4 regions of the Pseudomonas sp. H2_A10 genome follow, and region 1 is predicted to be linked to each of the others. Evidence: predicted binding sites of a transcription regulator. Region 1 holds the regulator's gene; each other region holds the start of a gene.

Region 1 (4,210 bases):
AATCGCCAGTTGTTCGCCGGCCTGCCGCTGACGGCTGCCGAGCCGTTGGTCGAGCCCACTTTCATCGAACCGCCGCGTCCTGCCGCGCCCGCCCCGGCCGCCGCAGTCGACCAGCGCGCGTTCGACTCGATGCGCTTTGAACTCAATGGCCTGCGCGAGTTGCTCGAAGTGCAGCTCGGCTCGCTGGCCTGGACCCAACTGCAAGGCAGCAAACCGCAACAGGCCAACTTGTGGCGTCGCCTGCAACGCATCGGCCTGTCCGGCCCGTTGTCCCGCGACCTGTTGGCGCTGACCCACGAAATCGAAGAGCCTCGCCAGGCCTGGCGCATGTTGCTGGCCCACTTGGCGCGGATGATCACCACGCCACAGATCGAACCCTTGGAAGAGGGCGGAGTGATCGCCATGGTCGGCCCGGCCGGCATGGGCAAGACCACCACGCTGGCCAAGCTTGCCGCCCGTTATGTGCTTAAGTACGGCGCCCAGAATATCGCGCTGGTGAGCATGGACAGCTACCGTATCGGCGCCCAGGAACAGCTCAAGACCCTGGGCCGCATCCTCAATGTGCCGGTTACCCATGTCGACCCCGGTCAATCCCTGGCCAATGCCCTCGACCCGCTGCTGCGCAAGCGCGTGGTGCTGATCGACACCGCCGGCCTGCAAGCCAGCGACCCGGCGTTGCGTATGCAGCTCGAAAGCCTGGCCGGGCGTGGCATCAAGTCAAAAAATTACCTGGTGCTTGCAACCACCAGCCAGAAACAGGTTCTTACCGCTGCGTATCACAGCTACAAACGCTGCGGGCTGGCCGGTTGCATCCTGACTAAACTGGATGAAACCGCCAGCCTGGGTGAAGTGCTGAGCCTGGCTATCAGCCACGAACTGCCGGTGGCTTACCTGACCGATGGGCCGCGGATCCCGGATGATCTGCATCTGCCGCGCCGTCATCAGTTGGTCAGCCGCGCCGTCAGCGTACAAATGCAAGACGAGCCTAGCGAGGAAGCGATGGCCGACATGTTCGCCGATCTCTATCACAACCCGGCAAAACGGGTCGGTTGAGTCAGATGAACACCGTGAAAAGTATCTACATCGATGGTCTGCAAGCGATTCACGCGGCCAAGCCATGTAGCCTGCGTCTAAGCAAGACAAGGTAAAGAAATAAAATGGGCAGCATGCATCCCGTACAGGTGATCGCGGTGACCGGCGGCAAAGGTGGCGTCGGAAAAACTAACGTGTCAGTGAATTTGTCCCTGGCCCTGGCAGAACTTGGCCGTCGCGTCATGCTGCTGGATGCTGACCTGGGACTGGCGAACGTCGACGTTCTGCTGGGGTTGACGCCCAAACACACGCTTGCCGATGTGATCGAGGGGCGCTGTGAGCTGCGCGATGTGCTGCTTCAAGGCCCTGGCGGGATCCGCATCGTGCCGGCCGCCTCCGGCACCCAGAGCATGGTGCACCTGAGCCCGGCGCAGCATGCCGGCCTTATCCAGGCATTCAGCGATATCGGCGACAACCTCGACGTGCTGGTGATCGACACCGCCGCCGGGATCGGCGAATCCGTGGTCAGCTTCGTGCGCGCGGCGCAGGAAGTGTTGCTGGTGGTCTGCGATGAACCCACCTCGATCACCGACGCCTACGCCCTGATCAAATTACTTAACCGTGACTACGGCATGAACCGCTTCCGCGTACTGGCCAACATGGCCCAGAGCCCGCAGGAAGGGCGCAACCTGTTCGCCAAGTTGACCAAGGTCACGGATCGCTTCCTCGATGTCGCCTTACAATACGTCGGTGCAGTTCCCTACGACGAGTGTGTGCGCAAGGCTGTGCAAAAGCAGCGTGCGGTCTACGAAGCGTTCCCTCGTTCCAAATGCGCATTGGCGTTCAAGGCTATTGCCCAAAAGGTCGATACTTGGCCGTTGCCCGCCAACCCACGGGGGCATCTGGAGTTTTTCGTCGAGCGATTGGTACATCAGACGAGCGCAGGACCCGTGCTATGACAGCGAACGGCTATAACGCCTACAAGAAGTCCGCCCGTGACAGTCAGGGCGAGTTGATCGAGCGTTATGCGCCGCTGGTCAAGCGCATCGCCTATCACCTGCTGGCACGCCTGCCCGCCAGCGTCCAGGTAGAAGACCTGATCCAGGTCGGCATGATTGGCCTGCTCGAAGTGTCAACCAAATACGATGCCACCAAAGGCGCGAGTTTCGAGACGTATGCGGGTATCCGTATCCGGGGCGCCATGCTCGATGAAGTGCGCAAGGGTGATTGGGCGCCTCGTTCGGTACACCGCAATACGCGCATGGTCAGTGACGCAATTCGCGCAATTGAAGCAAAAACCGGTCGCGACGCTAAAGATCACGAAGTTGCGGCCGAACTCCAATTGAGTCTCGACGATTATTACGGGATTTTGAACGACACCTTGGGCAGCCGCCTGTTCAGTTTCGACGACCTGTTGCAGGACGGTGAACACGAAGGGCTGCACGAGGACGGCGCGAGTACTCATATGGAGCCGGCGCGAGACCTGGAAGATGAACGCTTTCAGGGTGCGTTGGCGGACGCGATTGCCAATTTGCCTGAGCGTGAGCGACTGGTATTGGCGCTGTACTACGACGAAGAGCTGAACCTCAAGGAAATCGGTGAGGTCCTGGGGGTCAGCGAATCGCGAGTCAGCCAGTTACACAGCCAGTGCGCCGCTCGCTTGCGGGGGCGTTTGGGAGAGTGGCGAGCGCGCTGACAGGCAGTGTGGGGACACTGCAAAGCGATACCGCGAAGGTGATGGATCTTCGCGGGTTCGGCCCGTGGTGCCCCCGGCAGTCCTTTTTGTGTAATGCCTGTTGATTGAAATGACGCGTCCAGGTGCTGGGCGCGTTTAAGACTGCTTGGAGGTCGAATTGGACAAGAACATGAAAATCCTCATCGTTGATGACTTCTCAACGATGCGGCGGATCATAAAAAACCTGTTGCGTGACCTTGGGTTCACAAACACGGTCGAGGCGGATGATGGCCTTACGGCGATTCCGATCCTCAACAGCGGGAGCATCGACTTTCTGGTAACCGACTGGAACATGCCGGGCATGACCGGTATCGACTTGCTGCGTCATGTGCGGGCCGACGAAAAGCTGCGCAGCCTTCCCGTGCTGATGGTCACCGCCGAAGCCAAGCGTGAGCAGATCATCGAAGCTGCCCAGGCGGGTGTTAACGGTTACGTGGTCAAGCCATTCACTGCACTGACTCTGAAAGAGAAGATCGAAAAAATCTTCGAACGCATCCACGGCTGATGCCATCGCGGGGGAGCTATGGAGCATAACGAAACGTCACAGGGAGACTTTGAGTCGACCCTGAAAAAACATGCTCACCAGTTGGTCGACAGCCTTGAAAAAGGCCAGTTCGGCGACGCGGTGCAGTTGATCCATGAGCTCAACCAGACCCGTGACCGCGGCCTGTATCAGGAAGTGGGCAAGCTCACACGCGAGCTGCACAGTGCGATTGTCAATTTCCAGATTGACCCGCACATGCCCCAGGCCGAAGAAATCTCACAGATCACCGATGCCACCGAACGCCTGTCCTATGTGGTCAGGCTGACTGAGGCGGCGGCCAACCGCACCATGGACCTGGTGGAGAACGCCACGCCCCTGGTCAACGGCATGGCCACTGAAGCCCAGGCCCTGAGCGCCGATTGGGGCCGCTTCATGCGCCGGGAAGTCGGGGCTGAGGAGTTTCGTGAGCTGGCACGTCGGGTTGAAGGCTTCTTGTCGCGCAGCGAGCAGGAAAACCGCACGGTTTCCAGCAACCTCAACGATATTTTGCTGGCCCAGGATTACCAGGACCTCACCGGTCAGGTGATCAAGCGTGTGACCCAGTTGGTCACCGAAGTGGAAAGCAACTTGCTCAAATTGGTGCTTATGGCAGGCCAGGTTGACCGTTTTGCCGGCATTGAACATGACCGCGAAGCGATCCTCTCGGAAAAAGATCCACAAAAACATCTCGCCAAGGGTGAAGGTCCGCAGATTCATGCCGATAAACGTGAAGACGTTGTGTCAGGTCAGGATGACGTAGATGACCTGTTATCCAGTTTAGGCTTCTAAGGAGCACCCACATGAGCTTCGGCGCCGATGAAGAGATCCTTCAGGATTTCCTTGTAGAGGCCGGCGAAATTTTAGAGCAACTGTCCGAGCAACTGGTCGAGCTGGAAAGCCGCCCGGATGATGCGAACCTG
Region 2 (4,210 bases), 1.5 Mb from region 1:
GCCGGTGAGGGCGGCGTCGAGCCACGGTTGCGCGGCGTCGGTCCAGTGGGCCATGGCGGCGCCTAGCAACAGGCTGCCCACTGCGCCCACGGCCAGGCTGGCCATCACCGCAGGCACTCCCAGCCGGGTGACCTGGCGGCCGTGCTTGACTTCGCCGGCGCGGGTCCATTGCCACCAGCCATACACCTGCAGCGCCGCATAGACCACTTGCAGCAGCATGTCGGAATAGAGTTTCACGTCGTAGAACACCCAGGTATAGAGCAGCACCATCACCAGGCCGATGGGCCAGCACCACGGGTTTTGCTTGACCGTCAGCCAGACAGCGATCACCCCCAGGGCGGCGGCGATCAGTTCAAGCCCGGACATGGCGGATCCTTGGGGGAGTGGGAGAGGGCGGTGATTGTAACCAGAGGTAAGCAATCTTCAAAACACTGAAGGGCAAATGTGGGAGCAAGCCCCCTCCCACATCTTGATATGTACGTCAGACCTTGAATTGGCGGAGCAGGCCGTCGAGTTGGTCGCTCAAACCGCGCAACTGGGTACTGGCCAGGCTCGACTGCTCTGCGGCTATCGCCGTGCTGTGGGACAAGCCCGCAGCCTCGGTAACGTTCTGGTTGATGTCTTCCACCACGTGCGCTTGTTGCAGGGTAGCGCTGGCAATCGAGGCGTTCAGGCCGTTGAGGTTGCGCAGGGCCTGGCCGATGGCCGTGAGGCTGGCGCCGGCCTGGCCTGCTTGCTCGATGGTGAGTTGCGAGGCGCTGTGGCTGTCGCTGATCACCTTGACCGCCGCTTCCGAGTGGCCTTGCAGGCGCTCGATCATCACCTGGATTTCGGCGGTGGATTTTTGCGTGCGCTGGGCAAGCAGGCGCACTTCGTCGGCCACCACGGCGAACCCGCGACCTTGCTCGCCGGCACGTGCCGCTTCGATGGCGGCGTTCAGGGCCAGCAGGTTGGTTTGGTCGGCGATGGAGCGGATCACTTCCAGCACGCCACCGATCTGTGTGCTTTCGCTGGACAGGGTGCGGATCACTTCAACGGCCTGGCTGATGGTATGGGACAGCTGATCGATCTGCTGCAGGCTGCCGTCGATATTGACCTGGCCTTGTTGGGCCTGTGCTTCGGCTTCGCGCATTTCGCTGGCGGCATGTTCGGCGTTCTTGGCCACGTCCTGCACGCCGTAGGTGACTTCATTGATGGCGGTGGCCACCAGTTCCATCTGCTGCGACTGCTGTTGGCTGCGGTCATGGGCCTGGCTGGCGTTATTGCCCATCTCCGTGGACGATTGCCCAAGGGCGTTGGCGCACGACTGCAACTGGCTCACCACCTGGCGCAGCTTCGCGGTAAAGCTGTTGAAGTGCTGGGACAGTTGGGTGACTTCGTCGCGGCCGTGGGTGTCGAGGCTGCGGGTCAGATCGCTTTCGCCGCTGGCAATATTGCCCATGGCGTTCACTGCGGCCTGCAACGGTTGCACGATGCTGCGGGCAATCAACGCCACCAGCAAACCCATCAGCAGCGCGATGCCCAGCACAATGAACGAGGCTTTCCACACTTGGGCGCTGAACTCGGCTTGCACATCGTCCACGTATACGCCGGAGCCGATGATCCAGCCCCAGGGTTCAAACAGTTGGATATACGAGGTCTTGGCCACCGGCGCTTCGGAGCCGGGCTTGGGCCAGCGGTAGTTGACGATGCCGGCGCCCTTGGCCTTGGCCAGGCTGACGAACTCGTTGAAGATCGCAAAGCCGTCCGGATCGCGGATAGCCGAAAGGTTCTGGCCGTCGAGCTTGGGGTTGGTCGGGTGCATGATCATCACGGGCGTGAGGTCGTTGATCCAGAAATAATCATCATGGCTATAACGCAACCCACGCACTGCGCTCAGGGCTTGTTTTTGCGCGGCTTCGCGGGTCATCACGCCGGTGGTTTCGAGGCTGTGATAAAACGTCAGTATCCCGCTGGCGGTCTGGACCACGTGCTGGGTCTGTTGGCTTTTGGCCTGGTAAAGATCGTCATGAATCTGCTTGAGCATCAGCAAACCCAAGGCCAGCAGCATCAGCACGGCGACTATCAGGATCAGCCAAAGGCGGCGGCTGATCGACATATTGCGCAAACTGTTCATCGTCCTGTCACTCCGGGCTTTTTATAATTGTGGGCGTCGCATCGACTTTTACGCCTTGTCTGATAGGCTTTCGGCCTGAAGTCGCAAAACCTGAGTACTGTCTGATTTTTCACGAAATTTTGCAGGCCGGCATTGATCGCCATCAACGCCGGGCCTTTCGCGCGCTCGGTCAGTGAACCATTAAAAAAGATTGATAAGGCATGCCACCGCGCATGACCTTTGGGGGAAGCATGGATTTTTGGACCGCCATTCAGGCATTGATTCTTGGCGTAGTAGAGGGGCTTACAGAGTTCCTGCCGATTTCCAGCACCGGTCACCAGATCATCGTCGCCGATTTGCTCGACTTCGGCGGCGAACGCGCGATGGCGTTCAATATCATCATCCAGCTCGGCGCCATCCTGGCGGTGGTCTGGGAGTTCCGTCGCAAGATTCTGGATGTGGTCACCGGCTTGCCCACCCAGCGCAACGCCCAGCGTTTCACACTCAACCTGTTGATCGCGTTTTTGCCCGCCGTGGTGCTGGGGGTGATTTTCGCCGACCTGATCCACCATTACCTGTTCAACCCGATCACCGTGGCCACGGCGCTGGTGGTGGGCGGCATCATCATGTTGTGGGCCGAGCGCCGCGAGCATGAGGTGCACGCCGAGAGTGTCGACGACATCACCTGGAAAGACGCACTCAAGGTCGGCTTCGCCCAGTGCCTGGCGATGATCCCGGGTACGTCCCGCTCCGGCTCCACCATCATCGGCGGCCTGTTGTTCGGCCTGTCGCGCAAGACCGCCACCGAGTTCTCATTCTTCCTGGCCATGCCCACCATGGTCGGTGCGGCGGTGTACTCGGGCTATAAGTACCGCGACCTGTTCCAACCGGCGGACCTGCCGGTGTTCGCCATCGGTTTTGTGACCTCGTTCATCTTTGCGATGATCGCGGTCAAGGGGCTGCTCAAGTTCATCGCCAGCCATAGCTATGCGGCGTTTGCCTGGTACCGCATCGGGTTTGGCCTGTTGATCCTGGCGACCTGGCAGTTCGGCTGGATCGACTGGGCAGCGGCCAAGGCATGAGCATCCAGCATCCGCGCTTGAAGGCGGCGATCTTTGCGCTGTTGTGCGCGGCGCCGCTGCTGGGCTCGATAGGGGTGTGGCGGCGCGGTGAAACCGTGATCCCGCTGGCGGCCTACGGCCTGGTCAGTGTGGTCGCGTTTTTGCTGTACTGGAGCGATAAGCGCAAGGCGCGCACCGACAGTTGGCGCACCCCGGAAAACATCCTGCATGCGGTGGAACTGGCAGGCGGTTGGCCAGGCGCGTTGATTGCCCAGCAGGTGTTGCGCCACAAGACGCGCAAAGTGTCTTACCAGGTGCTGTTCTGGGTGATCGTGCTGCTGCATCAAGTATTCTGGCTGGACCAGTTGTTCCTGGGCGGCAGCTGGCTGTCAGTCCTCTAGCAGCAAGCCGATCTGCGTGCGCTTGGGCAGTTTGCTCACCACCAGTTGGTGGGAACGCCGCAACAAGCCGCGCAGCTCCTCGGCGCCGAGCGGGTAGGGCGTGTTCATGATCACCCACTGCGCACGCGCCAGGTACGGCGCGGGGTGGATGCCGGGGCGGTCCACGTGGCCCAGGAACAACGCTTTATCGACCTTGAACGCCAGCGAGTCGCCGCGCAGGTTCTGTAACGCGAACATCTTGTTGCCGGCAATCGAAAACACCCGCACGCCACCCCATTTGTAGTCCTCCCGCGCGCCGGGCAGGCTCAGGCAGAACGTGGCGACGTGTTCTTCGGTCATCTTCATAGCAGGCGGTCTCCGCAGCTTTTAAAGCCTTCTTCCAGATAATCGATCCAAGCGCGAATGGCCGGCAGTACGCCACGTCGATGGGGGTACACCGCCTGTAGCCAGCCGCCGGGCAACGACCACTCGGGCAGCAGTTGCACCAAGCGACCGCTGGCCAGCTCTTCCTCGCAATACATCATCGGCAGCACGGTAAAGCCCAGGCCCATGATCGCGCTGGCCTTGCGTACGTTGAAGTCATCCACGCCCAACCGCGCTTCCATCACCAGGTCGTGCGGGTTGCCCCGAGGGTCGAGCATACGCTGGTGCAC
Region 3 (4,210 bases), 330 kb from region 1:
CCGGCGCCTTTAGGCTCGAAGTAGCGCTGCAACCGGTCTTGGGACAAACCACGGCCCAGGGCCAGGCTGTCGTACTCACCGGTCTTGCAGTTGGTGAGCATGGTGCCGGACAGATCGGTGGCGACAATTTGCGCACCGGCCTTCAATTGCCCGATGTTGGTCCGCTCGAACTCATCGATGGACATCGAGATGGAATACGGCTCCTGCCCCGAAGAACAGGCCGCCGACCAGATGCGCAGACGCTGGCCCGGGCTGGCCTTGATAGCCTCCGGCAGCACCTTGCTCTTGAGCACCTCAAAGGGGTAGGTGTCACGAAACCACAGGGTTTCGTTGGTGGTCATGGCATCGACCACCATCTCTTTGAGCCCACTGCGCGGCTGGCCCTGGATCCGTTGAACCAACTCACCCAGGGACTTGATACCCTGCTGCTCCATTAGTTTGTTAAGACGACTGGATACCAGGTATTGCTTGTTTTCACCGAGCAATATCCCACAGGCTTTTTCCAGGAAGACCCGGAACTGCTCAAAATCCAAATTACCTGTAGACACTGATACCGCCTCTAAAATCGTATGACCGCCAGGGAAAAAGCCCCTGGCTATTATTATTCTGCTGCCTTGATCCGGTCGACCACCCGGGATGCCAGGTCATCAGGACGGAATTTGGCCAGGAAGTCATCGGCACCGACTTTCTTGACCATCGCCTGATTGAATACACCCGACAACGAAGTATGCAGGACGATATGCAATTTTTGCATGCGTGGATCGCTGCGTATTTCGGCCGTGAGAGTGTAGCCATCCATTTCCGGCATCTCGATGTCGGAAATCATCATCAAGAATTCTTCTTCCGGCTTCTTACCCTCATCCACCAGTTTGCGCAGATAGTCCAGCGCCTGGCGGCCGTCGTTGAGCGCCACTACGTCCACGCCGACGGTTTGCAGGCAACGGGTCACCTGCTTACGCGCCACCGAGGAGTCGTCCACTGTGAGCACCCGCAGCGAGACCGCCTTGTGCGCCGTCTCCGCGTCAACCACACCGACCGAAATCGATTCCGAGGTCGGCGCCACTTCGGCGAGGATCTTCTCTACGTCGATGATTTCCACCAACTGGTTATCGACCCGCGTCACCGCCGTGAGGTAGTGGTCGCGGCCGGTGCCCTTGGGTGGCGGATGGATCTCTTCCCAGTTCATGTTGACGATGCGCTCCACCGAGCGCACCAGGAAACCCTGGGTCTTGGTGTTGTATTCGGTAATGATCACGAATGGGCTTTCGCGGTCCTGCAAGCCTGCCGAACCTGTGGCCAGGGCCAGGTCGAGAATCGGAATGGTCGCACCACGAATATTGGCCACGCCACACACCACCGGGCTGGATTTGGGCATGATCGTCAGCTTGGGGCACTGCAGCACTTCCCGTACCTTGAACACATTGATGCCATAGAGTTGCTTGCCATCGAGGCGAAAAAGCAACAACTCCAGGCGATTCTGCCCTACCAGCTGTGTGCGCTGGTTTACTGAATCCATTACACCTGCCATGCCTTTACTCCTACGCTAAAACCTTGGGCTGTACCTACACGGCAGCGCGCACCCAACACTAAACGGCACGAGCCTTGCTATTTATTGGCCATGGACATTAAAACGACAGTTTCCCGACGCCTTCGACTCCCACGTTACCGCAGATTGCTCTGCGCCTCGGTGGCGTTGCTTGCTTTGAGCCTGAACACCACGGCCCGCGCAGAGAACGTCACCTTGCCTGATCTCCTTATCGGCGTCACTCAGGGCTTTCTTGAGTTCACTGTAGAAGATTATCTGGCAACCACACAGACACCGGGGCGTTATGAAATCCAAGTCAACCAATTGGACCCCCGCCTGCGCATGCCGATGTGCGACAAGGAATTGACAGCGACCCTTGAAAGCCCAGCCCAGCCCATCGGCCGCGTGACGGTACGGGTGCGCTGCGACGGAGCCTCGCCTTGGACGGTGTTTGTGCCGGCGCAGGTCAAGTTGTTTCGCGATGTTGTGGTAGTGGCCCGACCACTGAAACGCACCGGCATCATCGGTTTTGAGGACGTCGTATTACGCGAACGCGACATCAGCCTGATCAGCCAGGGCTACCTGACGTCCCTGGATCAGGCCGTCGGCCAACGATTGACCCGACCAGTGGTCACCGATCAGGTGATCACGCTGGTCCACCTGGAACAGGCCGAAGTGATTCGCAAGGGCGACCAAGTGGTAATTTCCGCCAGCAGCGGTACGCTGAATGTAAAAATGCCCGGTGAAGCGTTGTCCAACGGCGGCATGAGTGAACAAATTCGAGTCAAGAATCTCAATTCCAATCGCGTGATCAAAGCGCGGGTCACAGCCCCCGGACAGGTAGAGGTCGCTTTATAGATTACTGGTACAGGACGCTGGGTTTTCCTACACTGTGCACGCGGTTTACCGTGCGGAGATTTATTGTCATTCGCGCCTAAAGTTTGTCCGGGTATGGCCGAAAACATGGCAAGCGTCCAAATACCCAGAGGTTTTTTTATCATGGTCATCGATTTCAGCCGTTTGAATAACACCCCGTCGACGTCAGGCGCTACGCGTACCAGCGCTGCCAAAGAAAGCGTCGAAGCCAAGGCCCAGCCGCTGACAGAACAGGCCAGCGTCAGCCAAAGCGGGGAATCCGTACACCTGAGCAATGAGGCTCAACAGTTGCAGAAGGTCACTGACTCGCTGCGCGATCAACCAGTGGTCAATAAAGCCCGCGTGGCCGAGTTGAAACAGGCAATCGCCGATGGCAGCTATAAAGTCGACAGCAACCGTGTAGCCAGCAAGCTGCTTAATTTCGAAGCCGAGCGCTAGGCAAAGGCCTGCGCAGGGCTTTTGGACGCTTAAACCCCAAGGCCAGCCATGCATCACGACGAAAATTTGCTGCAACTGATCATTGATGATCTAGCGCCGACGCAACAATTGCTCGAGCTGCTCAAAGAAGAATCCCTGGCCCTCTATGGCCGGGATATGCCGCTGCTGGAAGAAATTCTGGCGCGCAAGCAATCGCTGATTGTGCTGCTGGAGCAACACGGCAAAAAACGCAGCCAGATCCTCAGTAGTCTCGGCCTGCCGGCAGACCATGACGGCCTGGCGCAGTTGGCCAGCCACTCCTCGGTTGGCGACCAATTGCTGTCCCAGAGCAAAGAACTCAATCAGTTGCTCGCCCAGTGCCAGGAAGCCAACCGGCTCAACGGTCAGTCGATCCAGCTTCAGCAAGCCACGACCGCCAACCAGTTACGCATACTTCACGGCGGAGAGCCGCCGGCGCTGTATAACGCCCAGGGTTCCACCTCGCGTCTGGTCAAACCAAGCACCCGCAGCCAAGCCTGACATCGGTTTACCGTGCGCCCTATCCAAGGCGCGCCACATGCTGGCAAAATGCCGGTTCTTGCGTGTAGTCGTATTTTGTCTGGAGATGGAAGAACCGTGTTCAACGCCCTTAATGCGGAAGATGCCCCGCAGCCACCCAAGGTGCTCACCACGCCTCTGGAAATCGCCGGCACCTTGCGGATGCTGCAAGACAGCCATGACCCGCTGATCATCACCTTCCACGAACGCAGCCAGCGCTTCCAAAGCTATCTGGTGGACGTCAACCGTGACAGCAACACGCTGGCACTGGACGAAATGATTCCACGCGACGGCGAACGCTACCTTGAGAGCGGCGAGCCCTTCCGCATCGAAGGCTTCCACGATGGCGTTCGCGTTGCCTGGGAAAGCAAGGGCACCCTGGCTATCAGCGCGAAAGACGGCCACCGCATTTACACCGGCAGCCTGCCGGACGAGGTGGTCTACCATCAGCGTCGAAATGCGTTCCGTGCCGCGTTGAAGCTGGCGCAATTGGTCAACATCGAACTGGGTGGCGAAAAACTCAAGGCGCCGGTCAACGGTAAATTGCTGGATATTTCCGCCACCGGCTGCAAGCTGCGTTTTGAAGGCAATATCTCCGAGCGCCTGCAATTGGGCCAGGTCTACGACCGATTTATTGCCGCCCTGCCCTTTGGCAGCATGACCACCTCGGTCGAATTGCGTTACCTGCACTTCGAAGAAAAGATCAATACCACCTTTGCCGGCGTACGCTTCCACAACATGAGTGGGCTGGTACAGCGCCAGGTCGAGCGCTTTGTGTACCAGTTGCAGCGTGAAGCGCGACGGTTCGATAAAGACGACGATTTTTAATACATA
Region 4 (4,210 bases), 630 kb from region 1:
TGTTGCTTGTGGGGATGGGCGATATACACGGTGAGCCCCCCAGCGCTGGATCGAAGCTCAGCGAGTCGTCGTTCATGCTGCTCATGCTGGGTGCTGCAGTGTTCATTGCCGCGATGTTTGCGTGGGTGACGTCTGAGCCTCAAGTGCAGGCGTTCACGTTCGACGAAAACCAGCAACTGCTCACCCTCACGGTCACGCGTCGTGGCCGCAAACCCATGGAAGTGCGTGTGCCTTTCGACCACATTCTTTCCATCCGCCCCTACGCGGTCGCCCTGTTTGACCACGATGGCCATTTTTACGTGACGTATAAGGGCCCCAAGGGCAAGGTGTTGGGATATCAAATGGGTGACGGGACTTCTCTGGCAGACATCGAGTTTCATGCCGCATGGTTGCGAGGAATGATAGGCGAACGTATGCAGGAACTGCTGAACCTGGACAAATGAAGACGGGCCCCGCCACGCCCGCAGCCCTTTCAAAGGCAGTTTCCCCTCCGGATCAGCAAAAAAGCTGAGCCACCGAAAGCAGGCAAATCACCTGGACAAACATTTGTGCTCGAATTGGATGTTTCATTGCCGTCACCTCATTTACAGCGGCTGCTGATAGTGCCGCGGGCGCTGCGAACCACCCGCAAGGCCACGTAAAAGTGAAAATGCCATCCTGGCTCGCCAACAACGCACGCAACTGAAGTATAGGCGCTGAAACGAATTCGTCACGCGGCGCTCTGGCAGGCACCTCTTACAACTATCTGCTGCTGTCTTTCGCACTTTTTTAGATTTATCCGCTCTATTTCTGTCCCAGCCCCACCGATTTCCCGCGTGGGCAGAAGAACAAGATCGGGTGCCGATGGATCGCACGTTTCCTTTTTTCCGAGTTCGCGCCAGGCGCCAGCTGTTGCTCCTGGCCGCTGCATTAGTGTTTTTTGCTACCGGCTGCACTCAGCAACAAGGCCGCGATATTGCCAAGCAGTTCACCAATGGCAAGCCCGACGAGTTCTTTCAAACCAGTGTCGATCGCATGGCCACGCTGGGCATGCGCGACAACCTGCAAAGCCTGTACGTGCTGATGAGCAAGCTTTACCTGCGTAACCCCAGCCAATGGCGGCAGTCGGGTTACCCGGATGCGGCGAGTGCCGAGCGGGAAATTCGCCAGGCGATCGAGCAGCGCCGGCCGCTGCCAGCCTTGGGTGAACGTCGCGACCTGGTGGCCTTGAGCTATTCCTTGAGCCCGGAATTCCAGGGCGATCGGGTCGGGGCGTTTATCTACGCGATCGGCAGCATGCTGGTGACCGCCCACGGTGGGCGCACCGAGTTCTATATGACCGACTCGATCAACCCGCAATTCGTCAGCAACGCCGCGCGCAATATCGAGAAGGCCACGTGGTTGCTCAGCAAGCGTCAGGATGCCAATGGGGTGCTGCTGTTGTTTTCCAACGAGATATCGGAGGAGGGCAGTAACCTCAGTTTTGCGGTGGAGTTCGGCAAGATTGTCGCGCGGCTCGACCTGTTGACGCAGATGCTTGACGAGCGCTACCGGCGCATTGGTCTCAATTATGCGCAAAGTCTGTTGCTGATGAATTTCCTTCCGGTGCAGTGAGCGCTATTGGCAACGCAAAGCGGCAGCACAGCTATCCGTACAGGTACAGCGTTTCGTTTTCCTCTGTAGGAAGTGGCCTATCTTGCCTTCCCTTGCTTGAATCGCCCCGGCGTCGGCAATAGCCTCGGACTTTTCTGAAAAATGAGGCCCTACCCTTGAGTAAGCAAAAAACGGTGTGGCCTACGGATCGCGAAATACGCCTGCGCTTTATTCTCTTCGCGGTGATCGAGACCGCCAGTGCCGAAGGCGTTGCTGCCGAATTGTTATTGCCTGCACACAAGCTGCTGCGCGTCTCGCCAAGCGAGCCGCAGTTGCTTGAGGCACTTGGGCAGATACTCGCGGCAGATGAGATGTATGGTTTCCGGTTTCCCGCGGGCTCGGAGGCGCACGAGCTGATGCAGGGGGTGGAGCTGCCCGGTTAGGTCAATCACTTGCTTGGGGTCAGTGGCGCCGGCGTGACCGTTCGTCGTCTATGCTCAGCTTGCCGGCCACCTGGCCGATGCAGTGATGACCACAGCAGGGACGCCACCATGTTCAATCGCCTCTTGAAGAAAAATCTACAGGACCAGGACGACGAGCTTTTTCATTTGCGACAGCTCGTTGCGCAATTTGACCGTGGCAGGCTTTCCATCGCCCTGGATGCGGAGTACCGCATTACGGCGGTCAATGACGCATTCGCGCGGGTGCTTGGTTATCCCCCAGAGCACTTGCAAGGTCGCTTGCTGGGTGAAGTCGTTCCCCCTTACGTCAAGGACTTGCCCTGCTTTCGCAATTTTCACGCAGCGGTTGAGCGCTTTGAACCGGTGACTGACGACTACCGCTATTTGCGCAGCGATGCCAGCCTGGCCTGGCTCAACCTGACCTGGTGCCCGATCAAAGGGCGTGACGGTCGGCTGTCGCATATCCAGGGCTACGGTGCCGATGTGAGCCGTGTCATTGAGCAATCCAAGGAAAACGAGGCGTTCATCAACGCGTTGATCCGCTCGACTGCCGTTATCCAGTTCAAACTGGATGGGACGGTGGTCACCGCCAATACTCAGTTCCTCGATGCCATGGGGTATAGCCTGGATCAGATCGTCGGCAAAAAACACAGCATGTTCTGCAGCCCGCAAGAGGCGGCATCGAGCGGCTACGTTGATTTCTGGCAGACCCTCAATCGTGGAGAGTTTGTCGCCAGCCGCTTCAAGCGGGTGGACAGCCGCGGTAATGATGTATGGCTCGAAGCCACTTACAACCCGGTGCACGACGCAGAAGGCAATCTGTGCAAAGTGGTGAAGTTTGCCAGTGTGGTCACCGGCCAGGTGTTGCGCGAGTCCGAGGTCAAGGCCGCGGCCGGGGTGGCTTACGAAGTGTCGCTGCAAACCGATGTCACGGCCGAGCGCGGCGCGGCCGTTGTACAGAACACGGTACAAACCATGCAAAACATTGCCGTGCAGATGCAATCGGCTACCGGCAGCATCGAAGCACTGGGTAAGCAGTCATTGCTGATCAGCGCGATTGTGCAGACCATCGGGGGTATCGCCGCCCAGACCAACCTGTTGGCGCTCAATGCGGCCATCGAGGCCGCCCGCGCCGGTGAACAGGGGCGGGGCTTTGCGGTCGTGGCCGATGAGGTCAGGCAGTTGGCTAGCCGAACCAGTACGGCAACCGAAGAGATTGTCAGCGTGGTCCAGCAAAACCAGCGTCTCGCCGACGAAGCTATTACCGAGATGTTCAGCAGCCGCGAGCAGGCAGAGCAAGGCTTGACCCTGGCCAACCAGGCCGGCGCGGTGATCACCGAGATCCAGGGGGGCGCCAAACAGGTGGTGAGCGCGGTCGGGCGCTTTGCCAATGAACTGCAATAACGTGCTGGGTTAGATCGTTTGTTTGCTTAAGGGGGGCTTCACAGTAGGGGCACTGTTTGTTTCGTCGGATATTGAGTGTGCATGCGCGGACTCGATGTAGGACTTAATAAAAAAGCAGCTTGGCGTTGGTGTAGAAAGAAGCGGGTCCGTTAACAAAGCGTGACTTGGTGGGCCGCGTTGGCTTCCCATCACTGTTCGCGTGGTGGGCCAGGCCCTTCATGCCCCCGACTCCCAAGGACCTGCCCATGCTGTTGCGCCAACCTCCGTTGCTGTTTGCCGCCCTGACCTTAAGTTCGCTGGTGCACGCCGAAGACGTGCAACTGGCGCCGCTCGAAGTCACCACGGCCGAGGCCAGTGCCGGCGAAGTGGCCCAGGCGCAGCTGAAGAGCGTGCCCGGCGCCACCAATTACATCGACATGAGCAGCGTGCAGCAGGGGCGGGTGAGCACCAACGAAGATGTGTTCAAGTACCAGCCCGGGGTGTACGCCAAGGCGGCGAATAACGAAGGGGTGAAGTTGTCCATTCGCGGTTCGGGCCTGAACCGCAGCCCCGGCGCGCATGCTTCCGGGCTCTATGAGATGTTCGACGGCCTGCCCCTGACCGGGCCTGGCGGCACACCCTACGAACTCAAGGACCCACTGTGGCAGAGCCGCGTCGAAGTGCTGCGTGGCGCCAACGGTTTTGATCAGGGCGCGCTGGCCCTGGGCGGCGCGGTCAACTACGTGACCCGCACGGGTTACGACGCGCCCAAGCTGCAAGTGCGCTATGAGGCC

What was found. Region 1 encodes FliA, which starts transcription of late flagellar genes. Its sites were predicted from a motif close to CTAAAGTTTNNNNNNNNNNNGCCGNTAA; they were not measured.
Region 2: a site for FliA is predicted at 2,184-2,211, ahead of AB4O23_RS19390 (methyl-accepting chemotaxis protein). Genes of this name have one in related genera too.
Region 3: a site for FliA is predicted at 2,460-2,487, ahead of flgM (flagellar biosynthesis anti-sigma factor FlgM). Genes of this name have one in related genera too.
Region 4: a site for FliA is predicted at 2,069-2,096, ahead of AB4O23_RS15295 (methyl-accepting chemotaxis protein). Genes of this name have one in related genera too.

Annotation. Positions count from the first base shown of each region.
Region 1 covers NZ_CP162821.1:2,651,153-2,655,362, forward strand. The annotation lists gene flhF (flagellar biosynthesis protein FlhF) at 1-1,053, shown strand, start outside; gene fleN (flagellar synthesis regulator FleN) at 1,158-1,991, shown strand; gene fliA (RNA polymerase sigma factor FliA) at 1,988-2,728, shown strand; gene AB4O23_RS12410 (chemotaxis response regulator CheY) at 2,898-3,272, shown strand; gene AB4O23_RS12415 (protein phosphatase CheZ) at 3,291-4,079, shown strand; gene AB4O23_RS12420 (chemotaxis protein CheA) at 4,091-4,210, shown strand, end outside.
Region 2 covers NZ_CP162821.1:4,109,598-4,113,807, reverse strand. The annotation lists gene pnuC (nicotinamide riboside transporter PnuC) at 1-366, opposite strand, end outside; gene AB4O23_RS19390 (methyl-accepting chemotaxis protein) at 482-2,116, opposite strand; gene AB4O23_RS19385 (undecaprenyl-diphosphate phosphatase) at 2,347-3,177, shown strand; gene AB4O23_RS19380 (DUF1294 domain-containing protein) at 3,174-3,557, shown strand; gene AB4O23_RS19375 (MmcQ/YjbR family DNA-binding protein) at 3,546-3,902, opposite strand; gene AB4O23_RS19370 (LysR substrate-binding domain-containing protein) at 3,899-4,210, opposite strand, start outside.
Region 3 covers NZ_CP162821.1:2,325,299-2,329,508, reverse strand. The annotation lists gene cheR (protein-glutamate O-methyltransferase CheR) at 1-548, opposite strand, end outside; gene AB4O23_RS10885 (chemotaxis protein CheV) at 602-1,528, opposite strand; gene flgA (flagellar basal body P-ring formation chaperone FlgA) at 1,619-2,383, shown strand; gene flgM (flagellar biosynthesis anti-sigma factor FlgM) at 2,525-2,839, shown strand; gene AB4O23_RS10870 (flagella synthesis protein FlgN) at 2,888-3,358, shown strand; gene AB4O23_RS10865 (flagellar brake protein) at 3,455-4,204, shown strand.
Region 4 covers NZ_CP162821.1:3,283,846-3,288,055, forward strand. The annotation lists gene AB4O23_RS15280 (hypothetical protein) at 1-443, shown strand, start outside; gene AB4O23_RS15285 (hypothetical protein) at 844-1,593, shown strand; gene AB4O23_RS15290 (hypothetical protein) at 1,749-2,015, shown strand; gene AB4O23_RS15295 (methyl-accepting chemotaxis protein) at 2,124-3,437, shown strand; gene AB4O23_RS15300 (TonB-dependent receptor family protein) at 3,683-4,210, shown strand, end outside.